DNA from 3 places in the Colwellia asteriadis genome. Region 1 is predicted to be linked to each of the others. Evidence: riboswitches for the same ligand, from Rfam matches in the RefSeq annotation. Region 1 holds a riboswitch; each other region holds the start of a gene.
What was found. A riboswitch is a leader RNA that binds a small molecule or an ion and turns the genes downstream of it on or off. The one in region 1 is predicted to bind cyclic di-GMP.

Region 2: another riboswitch for cyclic di-GMP. It lies ahead of ABD005_RS07960 (DUF3718 domain-containing protein); the one in region 1 lies ahead of ABD005_RS10120 (DNRLRE domain-containing protein).
Region 3: another riboswitch for cyclic di-GMP. It lies ahead of ABD005_RS02205 (GGDEF domain-containing protein); the one in region 1 lies ahead of ABD005_RS10120 (DNRLRE domain-containing protein).

What each region holds. Positions count from the first base shown of each region.
Region 1 covers NZ_BAAAFA010000006.1:152,341-155,622, reverse strand. Annotated here, with positions in the region: gene ABD005_RS10120 (DNRLRE domain-containing protein) at 1-1,883, opposite strand, end outside; cyclic di-GMP riboswitch class I at 1,972-2,054, opposite strand; gene ABD005_RS10115 (alpha/beta hydrolase family protein) at 2,247-3,282, opposite strand, start outside.
Region 2 covers NZ_BAAAFA010000005.1:14,451-17,732, reverse strand. Annotated here, with positions in the region: gene ABD005_RS07965 (patatin-like phospholipase family protein) at 1-805, opposite strand, end outside; gene ABD005_RS07960 (DUF3718 domain-containing protein) at 963-1,322, opposite strand; cyclic di-GMP riboswitch class I at 1,381-1,477, opposite strand; gene ABD005_RS07955 (3-oxoacid CoA-transferase subunit B) at 1,554-2,210, opposite strand; gene ABD005_RS07950 (CoA transferase subunit A) at 2,213-2,950, opposite strand; gene ABD005_RS07945 (hydroxymethylglutaryl-CoA lyase) at 2,986-3,282, opposite strand, start outside.
Region 3 covers NZ_BAAAFA010000001.1:531,899-535,180, forward strand. Annotated here, with positions in the region: gene ABD005_RS02200 (tetratricopeptide repeat protein) at 1-1,052, opposite strand, end outside; cyclic di-GMP riboswitch class I at 1,349-1,431, shown strand; gene ABD005_RS02205 (GGDEF domain-containing protein) at 1,683-2,660, shown strand; gene orn (oligoribonuclease) at 2,705-3,250, opposite strand.

The DNA of each region.
Region 1 (3,282 bases):
TTTGAGGTTAAATTAATTGCAACTCCGAGCACATTTTCAGGAAGAAGGTATTCACAGAAATCATTTTGGTTTTGTACGCGCGTGAGTGGCGCTGATTGCTTGATCAACTCTTGACGTTCAGAATTATAGTCTTTATTTGCCTTATTTGGGCTAAATGGGGTTTTACCATCCCCTCCAAGCCAGCAGTCAAAAGGCTTACGATCAGTATTCCATAAAGCGGAGGTTCCAACTTGTGCAAAAGGGCTACCAGGGGTAATAGTAGTCGCTGAAGCAACTGCGGGCGCAGAATAAGTTTGTTCTTTATCACCACTTCTCTCTTCCCAAGTGATAACGGGTAGTGGCCATAATAAATTAGTCGTTCCTGATTCATCTTCGATGACTTTTATAATGCCCGTATTAGCATTAATATTGATGGACTCAGTCGGGTCAAAGGCTTCTAAATCCTTTCGAAAGCCGATATAGGATTCGTATACGCCTTTGCTTTTTTCTGAGTCTAAACCTCGGTTATTGGCGCTCGTTTTTGTATGCGAAAAAAAGAGTTCATCAGCCTTTCCGCACCGTGGAGTAGTGAATTTACCTAATAATATTCCATTATGGCTATCTGAAGGTAAGTCATGAATATCTACGCCTTTAGTTAATAATTTTGCGCCAAGTTGACGAGGAACTTCTACTCCAGCATCTGGTCTATCGTAAGCGTTTAATCCCGCCATTGATAATTTCACACTATGCAGCGCACCAAAGCCATTGTTATTTAAGTTGTAGTAGCTCGTCGTAATAAGGTAATCGCCAGGGTTAGCTCCTTTACCTTTAACGCAAAAGGTACTGAGGTGCGCTGCTTCTGGGCTATTGCCGTAGCCAAAAATAGGGTACCACTTGCCTGATGATGTTAACCCTTGAATTTGCCAGTGACGGGCATCTTCTGTGGTTGCTTGATATGAAAATGCAATGCCATTTCGAAGCTTATTGGGGCTTAATGCGGATGTCGTTGTGTAATATTGAAATTGTTGATGGTTTTTTAAGTCGCCATTATCAGTAATATCAGCACTAAATAAGTTGAAGTTATGATTGGCATACCCCATAGCGAGATTGGCGTTACTGATGCGTTTTTTGTTACTAACGTAAATAAGCTTTAAACCGGTATCGGTGCGCATTTCTTCAGCGTGCATATAGACATTACCCCAGTTATGCGACCCTGTTTGTTTTAAGGGTAAATTCATCGCATCTTTATAAATATCAAACTCATTATTGTCATTTGTATTAGCGTATGTGAGCCTTTTAGCGGGTAATAACTCTGGAGCGAAGGAGTAGTCAGCTAATAAATCACCAAGGTTAATACTATAAATATCAGCGCCTAATTTGGGTAAGCCACTTTGGTATGTTTTATCGTCAGCATTATGAAAGTAACTGAAATAAACAGTTTTACCGTCTTCAGATAAATTTGGCTCAACTACCGAGCCTTGATTTAACATACCTGTAGGCGTGTCAATGAGTTGTTGTTGCAGGTGTATCTCTAAAGGAAATAGTTTTTTACTTTGGCCGTTAGGTAATAAAATCCATAACTCATTACCTCCGCTGGGGTTATTTGCACTGAGTACATCGGTGCCTAACTTGTATGTACCTGTGACTCCACCGTAAGTATTATCAAACACTTTAATTGGAGCACTGACAAAAATTAACGGGTAGTCAGGTTGATAGAATTCTTCATTGTTTGCTGCATTGATTTGCGTTTTGAAGGAAGTAGCTAAACTGGAAAAGCTAGTTACGCAGAGCGCTAAAAAAAATAATGAGTAAAGTGAGGGAGTCAGTAAAGGGTAAATGAATAAGAATGATTTATAGGTAAGCGTTTTAGTTTTTTTAGCGTTGCAACTCAGTTGACTATGCATGAAACATCCCATCCTAAAATGTAATTACAAACATACCTGTCACAGAAATACATCATCAGTGGTAACTGGCAATAATTCTTACTAGATTATTGGCAACCCCGCTGTCGTAGAGTACTCCTTAGACCGGTGGCTTTGCGTCCCTAACTTTCATTAGGTTTGCTTTATCAGTGTAGTCACGCATTCCTTGATAAGGCAAATACAGAAAAAACTTTTAATTACCGTTAATAGCTAACTTGTTATTGTTTCTATTATTTCAGGAGAATAAAAATTCATTATTGGCGACTTTCAGGAATAAAAAGGCCAGAAAAAATCTGGCCTTTATTGAAACAAATGATTATGAGCGCAATGCGCCCATTAATAGCGTTATGCTTCTTTTTTAGCTTTTAAGTTAGCCGCATGCGGTAATTCGTGTGCAGGCATTGGTTTATTGTCATGCTTTAGGTAGTTGTCCATCCAACGCATTAAACGTAAGCTGTAATCGTACTTAGCAGCAGCACGTTTATTACCATGGCCTTCGCCTGGGTAGTAAACTAAACGTACTGTTTTGCCATGTACTTTCATATAACGGTACATTTCCATTGATTGCGCAGGGTGTACACGAGGATCTGCTTTACCGTGCATAATTAATAATGGCGTTTCTGATTGCTCAACCCAATAAATAGGGCTGCGCTCTAAGTACCATTGCCATTTTTCCCAAGGGTATGAACGTGCGTGTACTAAGTGCATTTCATTTGAAATATCAGTAGTACCAAATTTCGATAATTGGTTAGAAATACCAACAAACATAACGCTCGCAGCAAAGTGCTTAGTTAGTTTAGTTGCGCCCCATGCTGACGCATAGCCACCGTAAGATCCGCCCGTAATACCAACTTTTTTCTCGTTAACTAAACCAATGTTTACTAAATGATTTTTTAGGTCAACTAAGTCATCAAACTCTTTACCTGCGTAATCATTTTGACCTAACTTAGAGTAGGCAACCCCTTTACCTGTACTACCACGATAGTTAGGGTGAAATACCGCGTAGCCTTGTGCTGCTGCTAATTGACCAGGGCGAGAGTAAGCGGTGATCCAACCATCTTTATCATGGCTTTCAGGGCCGCCGTGTACCGACATAATTAGTGGGTAACGTTGACCTTCTTTGTGGTTTAGTGGATAAACTAATACACCACCAATTTCTACGCCGTCACGTGCTTTTATCGTCACAATTTCTTGTTTCGCTAATGCCACGTCGTTTAACCACGGGTTTGAATTAGTTAAACGAGATGCTTTTTTACCGCGAAGCATAAATACTTCATTTGGGTGTTTCGCTGTATTTGCGCCTAAGGCAATTGTTTTGTCTGAATCTGAAATACTTAAACGACCCGCAATTAATTTGCCCGCTTTAACAACTTCTTTATAC
Region 2 (3,282 bases), on a different contig from region 1:
TAGAGTCGAGTAAGTGCCCTGCTACTGTTGCACCTGTTGGTGGGTGAGGGTTGTTTTCATTAGGGTGTATTAGTTCTTTTGGTTGTTCGACGCCAATAATAAATAATCGTTTAGCGCCTAAATGTATTGCAGGGCTTAACGGTGAAAGTTGATGTACAGACCCGTCACCAAAATATTGGTTTTTAATTTTTACTGATGGAAATACCATAGGAATAGCGGCCGAAGCCATTAAATGTTCAGTGTTTAATTGGCTTTTTTCACCTTTTCGTTTCACACGCGACCAAGGCTGTATATTATCCTTTCCTTGATAAAAGCTAATAGAATCGCCGTTACTATAGCTAGATGCCGTAACTGATAATGCAGATAATGTTCCTTGAAGTATATTTCTATCAATTCTCCTAAAGTCGATCAAGCGATTAAGTAAGTGTCTTAATGGTGCGTTATTTAATAAACTGTGTGATGATTTATTTGCGTAATCCGCCTGAAAGCTAGCCAGCATGCCATAAGCAATGTGACCATAAACCCTTGTTGGATCACAGTGATAAACTTGGGAAATATTAAAGTTTTTCCAAACCCATTCAAGCTTTTTAACCCCCAATTGAAAGCATGAGGTATAACAAGCAAGTGCTGTTGAGTTGATTGCTCCGGCTGATGTTCCACAAAGAATGGGGAAGGGACTTGGATGATTACGAGGCACAAATTTAGCGATAGCAGATAATACACCGACTTGATAAGCAGCGCGTGCACCACCGCCAGTTAATACTAGAGCATGTTGACTATGGTTTTTATTTCGTTTACTACTCATCGATTATTTTATTATTAACACTACCTAACTTCATTGTAAGTTGTAGATAAAAAAAAGCCAGCAAATGCTGGCTTTTTAAGTGACATAGAATTATTTACCAGTGAAACATTCTTATACTTTGTTACTACAAAACATTAACGTTTACTTGAAATAATTTTTAGCTACTAACACGATCGTTAGCAGCATCGATCAACGGTTGTGATCCTGTTTGAATAAGCGCTAAATTAGCTGATACAACTTTCTTTGGTAATTTTGAAATCATCAAAGAGCCAGTCTCTACTGAGCCTGACGTTGCTGCAAATTCTAACAAGTTCTGGCCATTACATTGAACGCCATCAAAAATACTACGTATTTTTAATTTATGAGACTTTAAAAAAGAACGCATACGTTTTTTGTCATCAGCAGCGACATAGTCGCATAAGCTTTGAGCTATATTAGCAGCCTGAGCTGTTGGTGCGTTAAATGTAAACGTTAATGTTAAAGCTGTAATGGTTGAAGCTAGTAATAATTTTTTCATTTTAATAACCTTAAATAATTGAGTTAATAAAAGAAAAAACCACAGGATGTACCCTTAACGAGGTAACTCCGCTGTCATAGGCTTAGCAGTATTACTAAACCCTTAGACCGGTGGTTTTGCGTAGCACGTTTTCGCGAGCCTTGCCTTTTCTTTGTCGAAGTTAAGTATCACTAAATTTTGCCGAAAATGCAAGTTTAGCGGATACTTAGCTCTTATTGAGTCTCATGTTTACTAAAATTTCATTTCAGGTATATTACCGTTTACGATGAGCTCACCTTCGGTTAATTTAATAATTTCTTCTACGGTAACGCCAGGTGCACGCTCAAGTAAATGAAACTTACCTTGTTTTATTTCAATAAAGGCAAGATCAGTAAGTACTTTTTTAATACAACCTTTACCGGTTAACGGTAAAGAGCAATTATTAAGCAGCTTAGATACACCATGCTTCGATGCGTGAGTCATAGTTACAATAATATTGTCTGCGCCTGCAACTAAATCCATAGCACCGCCCATGCCTTTAATTAGCTTTCCTGGGATCATGTAAGAAGCAATATTGCCATGAACATCAACTTCAAAAGCGCCTAGTACCGTTAAATCAACATGACCACCACGAATCATGGCAAATGACTCGGCAGAATCAAAAATAGAAGCACCTGTTGCCATAGTAACGGTTTGTTTGCCAGCATTGATTAAGTCTGCGTCAATTTCACCTTCTGTTGGGAATTGTCCCATACCCAGTAAACCGTTTTCAGACTGTAACATTACTTCAATACCTTTTGGCACAAAGTTAGCAACAAGTGTTGGGATACCAATGCCTAAGTTGACGTAATAACCGTCTTTTAATTCTTGGGCAACACGTTGAGCAATTTGCTCTCTTGATAAAGCCATGGTTATTCTCCCTGATGCTTTGGTTGGGCAGTTTCTGAGTCTGCTGGGCGAGTAGTACGTTGCTCAATGCGCTTTTCAAAACTGCCTTTAATCACACGATTAACGTAAATACCTGGAGTGTGAATTTGATCAGGGTCTAATTCACCTACTTCAACAATTTCTTCAACTTCAACTACCGTAATTTTACCCGCAGTCGCTGCTAATGGGTTAAAGTTACGTGCTGTTTTTCGAAAAACTAAATTGCCATACCTGTCGGCCTTCCATGCTTTAACAATAGCAAAGTCGCCAGTAATCGCTTCTTCTAAAATATAGTCTCGTCCGTTAAAGCTTCGCTCTTCTTTGCCTTCGGCTACTGGAGTGCCAACCCCTGTCGCTGTAAAAAATGCAGGAATACCAGCGCCGCCAGCACGCATTTTTTCAGCTAATGTTCCTTGTGGTGTTAATTCTACTTCTAATTCACCTGCCATCATTTGGCGTTCAAATTCGGCATTTTCACCAACATATGATGCAATAATTTTTTTTATTTGACGGTTAGGTAGGAGTACGCCTAACCCAAAGTCATCTACGCCACAGTTATTTGAAACCAAGGTTAAGCCTTTAGTTCCTTTACGCTTTATTTCGGCGATAAGGTTCTCTGGAATACCACATAAACCGAAACCGCCAGCAATAATGGTCATGTTATCGATTAACCCTGCCATGGCTTCTTCGTAGCTTGACACTACTTTGTCAAATCCTGCCATTTTTCTCTCCTGAGTAATTAGTTATGAACTCTATTTTATTGAGCTTTAGCTAGGTAGGCGTTAGATACTTTTGATATGGGGGCCTTACCTAGTTTATCGCTGATAAACCATCCTGCGCTGAGCAGTTTATTGAAATCTATATTTGATTCTATACCTAAACCATTTAATAGGTAGACAACATCTTCCGTTGCAACATTGCCAGAAGCGCCCTTAGCATAGGGACAGCCGCCTAAGCCTGCAATAGCCGAGTCAACGACATTTATACCAAGCTGAAGTGCTGCGTAAATGTTAGTTAACGCTTGGCCATAGGTATCATGAAAATGAACTGCTAG
Region 3 (3,282 bases), on a different contig from region 1:
TAAAAATAGTGAGTGTACTTTGCTTCTTTTTTCTTATTCTCAAACTTAAACCACAAGAGCTGACTATGCTTTTGTGCTATCAAATAGGCTTGTTGATAATCACCTTGGTCAAAATACATTTCTGCTAGCATCCGGTAAAATCCAACATACTCTAAAGAAATATCTTCACCTTTTAATAAAGACAAAACATTTAGCAGTATATCGTAAGCTTTATCTTTCTCCTGTAGACTCATCTTGATACTAGCTAAAGCGACTAAGGTTTCAATGTATTCGGTAATAACATCGTTGTTTTTAAAGGTTTCTGCAGCTTGAGTAAATGCCCTATCGGCTTCTTCAAATTGTTGTAATTTAAAAAAACTTAAACCTACACCTTTATCAGCCAGTGCAACTCCTATAGACTTTTTCCTCTGTTGAGCATACTTTTTTGCTTCCCAAAAAGCACTGTAAGCATCATCAAAGCGTTGTAAATATAAATATGCATACCCAATATAAAGATAAGTTTGGTCAATATTTTCTTTTTTATTTAAATCAAAACGTAATTTAAGAACTTTTAATTGTATCGTTAATGCCGTTTGGTAATCGCCTAAATAATGATAAGCCGTAGCTAAAATAGTAAACAATTCAATATGCTCGATAGAGACACTTCTTTTATCAACGGTTTTATCGAGTAGCATTAAGTCAGCAAGTGCTTGCTCATATTGCCCTAACATAGCGAACGCAACACTACGATAACTCAACGCCAGCAGTTTATACTGCTCATGGGATTCACCTAGAGTAAGGGCTACTAAATCTTCTGCTATATTAAGTAATTGTTGGAATTGTTTTTTAGCCATATGCACATTAGCTAGCTTAAGTAATAGCGCAAGCCTAACTTTCTGATCTTCTAGATCTACATTTAATCCCGATTGCACATAAGTAAAAGCCTTATCTATCTCATTCTTGTTACTCGTTACAATAGCAAGTAGTAAATATAATTTAGCGAGAATATCACCAGAGTAATACTGAGAATAAGGAAGAATCTGTTGCGCTATTTTCTCTACCTTTTCATACATTATAGCTTCATGGTCGAGGTAATATAACTGCTCCACCTGAATTGTTAAGATCTCTATTTTTTTACTCGACAAACCTTTCAGGTTCGCCTCGTTTGCCCCACAGAAATATGGAGCTCCTAATAAAATAAACAGTAAAAAAATTCTATACATAATTTAAAATATAAAAACAATCAGTTACCTTAGCTTTCACATAAAAAAACTAAAATGTTACTTTATTTTTACTTTATTCCTTTTTGTTATCAATATTTTATATTTACATTCACTCATTTTTATCTATAATGAGCGTAAGCTTCAATGCTTAACAAGGGCAAACTTAGTGAAAGCTAAGGACGCAAAGTTACCGGTCTAATGGGAAACCTATGATAGCGGAACTGCAAAATTTAGATATAGTGGGGGCTTATCTTCATCTTTTAGTTCTCTATCAATTTCTTCCGTTAACTTTGCGTGCCCTCTCTCTTTCTTTAAAATATTAGCATTTAAATAAAATTACTATTAAATGGATTAACGTTATGTTACTAATCCCATTTGATTATCTCACTGTACCGTATAACTCCTCCGATAGAGATAATAATTAAGCTACTTAGCTTGCTTAATTTGTAATGATAAAAATGCATAGAAGTGAATAAATAAATGAAGTATCACGACTCTATTGAAACCGCCGACAAAATTATGCGCTTGGTGGTTGCTCAACTCAAAAAGTGGCAACTTGCGATTAACCCAATTAATTATGCTGTTGTTTATGAGTATTATAAAAAGTCCAATGCACAACTCACCGCTGCTATTGAAAAAGAGCTATTAGTAAATGAAAGTTTGAATGGTTTCTTTATGGAGAACCTCTATAAAGAAACAGTGCTTGAAAAAAGTGAATTCAGAGAAGAAATTCTTACAGACCTCAGTACGTTAATTAACGACTCTCATCATAATCAGCAAGAACTAACAAGCTCCTCTATAGCGTTAATACACACTCTCGAAAAAAACATTACACAACTTTCATCTTCAGAGCCAAATAACGTTAAAAATGCAATTAGCTCATTAACAACAGCGACTGAAGACTTCAAAGCACAAATACTACATTTATCAAAGCAGTTAGAATGCCACCAAGAAGACAGCCAAAGACTCTCCGCAGAGCTCACTCAAGCACGCCATCAAATTAACTTAGACAAGGTAACCGGTTTATTTAACAAAAAAGCAATTAGTAGCCATATATCTGCATGGCAACAACAGTATACGCCGTGCAATATCGCCGCCATTTCGATTAAGATAGAAGAGTTCAATAAGATAGAACGTGACTTTGGCGTACTATTTTCTGATGTAATACTCACCAAAATAGCGCATAAGATCGCAAGTTATATACACGACAGTGGGTTACCTGTGCGCTTTAATTACGATGAATTTATATTATTATTACCACAGGCTTCGCATCAAACAGCGACAGAAATCGGCACAAAAATAACCCAAAGTATACGAAAAATGCGCTTTGTCAGTATAAAGTCAGATATTAAATTACCACAAATTAATAGCCAATTTAGCGTTAATCATATGGAGGAAGGTGAGAATATTGACGACTTTTTAAAAAAGACAAAAATTGAATCAACCCTAGCAACCTAATTACCCCCTTTAATTTAGCGATAACTGATTGCTAGGCAATTAACCTACTCTTTAAAGAAAAATTCTCGATAAGTTTTTAATTCAGCAATAGATTCTTTAATATCATCTAACGCTAAATGAGCGCCTGTTTTAACAACTTTATCTAACACTTCAGGCTTCCAGCGTCTTGCTAGTTCTTTAATTGTGCTAACATCAATATTTCTGTAATGAAAAAACTCTTCAAAATCAGGCATGTACTTATGCGCAAAACGCCTATCTTGACCAATACTATTACCACACATTGGCGACTTACCTGCTGGCACCCACTTTTTGACAAAAGCTAACGTTTCTTGAGTTGCTTGAGCTAGGCTCACATCACTGTCTTTGCAACGTTGAGTTAATCCCGATTTGCCATGTTGCTCAATACACCAAGGATTCATGTTATCTAAAACACTATCAGTTTGATGAATAGCAAAAACAGGACCTTGCGCTAAAATATTTAACTGACTATCTGTAACGATGGTCGCTATTTCCAAAATTACGTCTTCTGCAGGCTCGAGTCCTGTCATTTCTAAATCAAGCCAAATTAAATTACTATCGCTACAGGTCATAAAGTTCCCTTAAAAAATGCACGAGCATTCAT